DNA from 2 places in the Candidatus Stoquefichus sp. SB1 genome. Region 2 is predicted to be linked to the other one. Evidence: a T-box and tRNA genes for the amino acid it is inferred to sense, from the RefSeq annotation. Region 2 holds a T-box; the other holds one or more tRNA genes.
What was found. A T-box is a leader RNA that pairs with one kind of tRNA and senses whether it is charged. The one in region 2 lies ahead of trpS (tryptophan--tRNA ligase), so its partner is inferred to be a tRNA-Trp.
Positions count from the first base shown of each region.

Region 1: it encodes a tRNA-Trp, which carries the amino acid that the T-box ahead of trpS (tryptophan--tRNA ligase) is inferred to sense. The anticodon was not compared.

Region 1 is NZ_LN852696.1:949,861-952,333, reverse strand. It holds gene BN1865_RS17275 (anaerobic ribonucleoside triphosphate reductase) at 1-269, opposite strand, end outside; gene BN1865_RS17270 (HPr family phosphocarrier protein) at 379-654, opposite strand; gene BN1865_RS17265 (hypothetical protein) at 741-1,106, opposite strand; tRNA gene BN1865_RS17260 (tRNA-Glu) at 1,206-1,281, shown strand; tRNA gene BN1865_RS17255 (tRNA-Trp) at 1,283-1,356, shown strand; gene BN1865_RS18230 (NlpC/P60 family protein) at 1,850-2,473, opposite strand, start outside.
Region 2 is NZ_LN852694.1:212,273-214,745, forward strand. It holds gene BN1865_RS04645 (flavodoxin family protein) at 1-379, shown strand, start outside; gene trpS (tryptophan--tRNA ligase) at 416-1,405, opposite strand; T-box leader at 1,442-1,642, opposite strand; gene spx (transcriptional regulator Spx) at 1,747-2,202, shown strand; gene BN1865_RS04660 (N(4)-(beta-N-acetylglucosaminyl)-L-asparaginase) at 2,409-2,473, shown strand, end outside.

The DNA.
Region 1 (2,473 bases), on a different contig from region 2:
TCTGCACGATACAAAATATAAGCTTTTGCAATTCTTACATATCCTTTAGAAATCAATGTTTCTTCAACTGTATCTTGTACCAATTCTACAGTAGGCAATTCACTATGCCTAGATTCTAATTTTTCTTCAACTTCATTAGCGACTTCTATTGCTTTATCTAAATCATATTTAGCATCAGTTGCCTGAAAAGCTTTATAGATAGCACCTGCTATCTTGTTAACATCAAAATGATCCATACGACCATCTCTTTTTCTAATATATTCAATCATATGTATCCTCCTTGCACTATTTTTAGTATCTCATATTCATAAATGTTTCTCAAATCAAACGAATGATTACTCACGAAAAAAAGATACCCAAAAAGTATCTTTTTCATCATTATTCAATTGTTGAAATGCCAAGTTCATTAATTTTTTCTTTGATTGTTTCTATTGCCTGATTCTCATCACCACCAGAAACAGTAATTTCTAATTTGGCCTTTGTTGGAATCCCTAAAGACAAAACTCCCATCATACTTTTCAAATTAACTTCCTTGTTACCATAACGTAATGTGACATCACTATGAAATTGCTTAACAGCATTCACAAGTTCTGTAGTAGGAGTGGCATAGAGTCCAACTGGATCTGTCACTATAAACTTTAAACTTTGAGCCATATATGATTCCTCCCTTACTTCTTATATACATTATACCATAAAGATATTCTAAGAGTTAAAAAATATGCACTCAAAATAAAAAATTTCTATTTCTTTCTACGACGATTTCTTTTTTTAGCATTACGTCCTTCTTCTAATTCATGATAATCAATAAAACAACCCAAATCATAGACATTATAACCCTTTTTATATATTTTTTTATAAGCTCTTTCACTAATTGCCGGATTAATTGCATATACATAATAAGTCAATTCTTTTTCAGGATAATAATCTTCAAACTTATCCATTAATCTAAGTGGCAAACATTCTGCATCAGCAATATGTAATTCATCAAAATCCTTCACTTCATCAGCACAAATAATAACAATCTTTTCAGGATTTTTTTCATAACGTCGATATCCTTCATTAATATCTAATTTTTTTATTTCTATCTTTTTACCAAATCCAAACATATCATTTCCTCCAATACCTTACTATAATATCATTAATTCGTCACTTTTACTATTGCTTTTCCTTTTTTTATATGTTATTATATCAAAGCAACAGAAAATGGCCTGTTGGAGAAACGGTTAACTCACATGCCTTTCACGCATGCATTCACGGGTTCGAATCCCGTACAGGTCACCATAGGGGCGTGGTTCAATGGTAGAGCATCGGTCTCCAAAACCGTGGACGCGGGTTCGATTCCTGCCGCCCCTGCCAGTAGTCTTTAAACCTTGATTTATCAAGGTTTTTTTATTTTATAAATCAAAAGTCCGTATAAAGTCCGTAATTTTCAAATATAATTTTAAAAATCATCTTTACGCATTTGCCATTTTAACCATACGAACAAATATTTCCATTCTAGCCAGTCTGCAATTTTTGTAACTGCATTTTTTCTGCGATGAACTTCTTTAAATTTTCTAGTCTTACTATTATATATGTACATCGAAATCACTCCTTTTTGCAAATTATAGCATTATTCTTATGTCGAAATTTGTAAAATAAAAAAGCCTAATCCAAAACGGAATAGGCTATAAATATCTTTCTATATGTTTCTTATTAAATTCATATGTGTAAAACTCACTGTTATTGTGCTGTACAATAACAGTGTTTTCTGTTTCTTTAATTACCTTAAGCGGTTCTGTGTAAAGAAACATTGGCATCCTTGTGTTATGTATGTCTAAAGATGGATATTTAATTATGACGTACTGCATTAAACGATCTCCACATATAATTTCGTTACGTTCTTTCCAAACACACCAGCGTAACCATCTTGACCACTTGTGGTTTCTATATCATATTGCCACCCATAATTTGTTTTATACTTCGCACGTTTATAAGGTCTAATTGAATCAGGTGTGTAATAGTAGACCTGAATAGCGTCTATCACTTTTCCATTACCAGCATATTTAGAAGAATCTTTAATATTACAGTCTGTTATCCAACCAAGCCACCCACTACCTTTAACATGCACACGATATTTTATCTTACCCTTGTCTACTCTAATAGCAACATCTGTAATAGGGCTATCTTGATAACCAGCATAATCTTCAAGATTATTTACTTCGCTAAGCCATCCATGCTTTTGTGTTCTTACACGATAAAATACATTTACTTTTGTGTCTTTAGGCTTAGAAGGAGCAGATTCACTTTCGCTAGAATAATCAATATACTTATCAAATTTACCACATTTTGTCCACTGTCTTGATTTAAGACCATAAGCATTTTGTTTTCCACATCCTTTAGGATATGTTCTCTGTACTCCATTTTCCCATATAGGACTCGATTCAATAACTACACCATTACCAACATATATTCCGATATGCCCTTTCATCCA
Region 2 (2,473 bases):
TGATATTGGTGAAATTGCTGAATTATTAAAAGAATGTGATTTGGTTATTTTAGCTGCTCCTACTTATTGGGCAAATGTTCCAGCTATTGTTAAAAATATGTTTGATCGTTTACTAGGTGTTGTGATGGAGGAGACAGGTCAATTTCCTAAGCCTCGTCTGTCTTCTCAACAAAAATATTTTCTTATAACAGCCTGCAATACACCTTTTCCATTTTCATTTTTATGTGGTCAAAGTCGAGGAACAATTCGGGCTATGAAAGAGTTTTTTAAGACAGCTGGATTGAGTTATTTGGGAAAGATTGTTTTGACAAATTATAAAGGTAATTTAAAAATATCTCAAAAATTAAAAAACAAAGTCAAAAAAATATTAGAAGAATGAAAGAAGATATGAAAAAAGGAATCAATAATGATTCCTTTATCTTTTCTTGATTGTAATTCCAATTTTTCTTTCGACTTTCGCTAATTTCTTTCTTGCGATAGGTCTTGCCTTATTGGCACCAGCTTCTAAGACATCATCTAAATAACTACCTGTTGTAATTTCCTTATAGCGTGCTTGAATGTTTTCTAGTTCTGCACCAACGATTTCGGCTAAATCAGTTTTAAATTCACCATAACCTTTTCCATCATATTCTTTTTCAATATCCTCAATTGTTTTTCCTGATAAAATAGAATAGATCTCTAATAGATTGGAAATACCAGGTTTGTTTTGAGGATCATAGTGAATATGCCCATCGCTGTCAGTAACAGCTGATTTGATTTTCTTTTTAGAAACATTAATATCATCAAGAATATAAATTGTTCCTTTCCCAGCTTCATCTGATTTAGACATTTTTTTAGTTGGATTTTGTAAATCCATAATTCTTCCTCCCACTTTAGCAATTAAAGGTTCAGGAAGTTTAAATGTTTCACTATAACGTGAATTAAATCTTTCTGCCACATCACGACATAATTCAACATGCTGTTTTTGATCTTCACCGACTGGAACATAATCAGGATCATACATTAAAATATCAGCATTCATAAGTGATGGATAATTGAAAATACCAGCCCCAATAACTTCGTTTTTTGAAGCTTTATCTTTATATTGTGTCATACGAGATAATTCACCCATAGAGACCATACATCCTAAATACCAACCAAGTTGAGCATGTTCTAAGACATCGGATTGTAAAAAGAGTGTCACTTTTTCAGGATCTAATCCAGCAGCAATATATAAAGCAATCAAATCTTTTGTATTTTGTCTTAATTCTTTTGGTTCCTGGTAGATTGTCATTGAGTGTAAATTGGCAATAAAAATAAACATTTCATATTCATCCTGATAAGAAACAAATGGCTTAATAGCCCCAATATAGTTTCCTAAAGTTACACGACCAGTTGGTTTAATTCCACTTAACATTCTTTTCATCATTATTTCCTCCTTAAAATAAAAAAACATCCTTATAAAAAGGACGTTTGAACGCGGTACCACCTTTATTCATATCATTTGATATGCACTTTCATCTTAACGCGATTAACGATAAATAACTCTTGCTATTTATGACTCCAGAATCCCAATTCATCTATGTCTATGACTTGTTTTCACCAACCACAAGTTCTCTATATTCATTCAACATAAATTACTTCATTCCTTCTTTGTCTTTATTGTCATTATAGAAGTCTTTCTGCTAAAAATCAAGAGATTATCGAAAAAAGAATTTCATAAATAAACAAAATGATGTATAATATGAAATGCGAGGAGATGATATTATGATTAGAATATATACAGCACCAAGTTGTGCATCATGTCGTAAGGTAAAGGCTTGGTTAAAAGAACACCAAATCCCTTATGTAGAAAAAAACATCTTTTCAACCCTTTTAAGAGAAACAGAATTACGAGAACTTTTAGAAAGAAGTGAAAATGGAACAGATGATATTATTTCTAAGAGATCTAAAATTATAAAAGAAAATCAAGTTGATATAGACGATATGTCAGTTAATCAACTGATTCATTTTATTCAAGAGAATCCATCGATTTTAAAACGACCAATCATCATTGATGAAAGACGTTTCCAGGTTGGATATAATGCTGAAGAAATAAGAGCGTTTATTCCACGAGAGTTAAGAAGGTTGCAAGAATGCGATAATAGTGATTTCTGTCCACAGTTTACAGATATCAAAACAGAATACTATAAAGATAAACAGGCGGACTGCCCTCAAGATTAAAATAACATGGCAGATTATATTCTGCCTGTTTTTTTAATTGAAACAATTTCAAAAAATTTTGAAACCTTAAATCCTGATTGCATTTTATTTGGACCTCAAGTAAAATAATCATTAGAGGATAGAGTAAATGACTATCAAAAAAAGTTATGAAGAAAATGAAAAAACTGGGATATTCTCAGTTTTATTTGTTAAAGGAGGTTAAAATTATGTGGGGTATTATTGCTACTTGGCGTATGGCAGTAGAAGGAATTAGTGAAGCAAGTGAAATTTT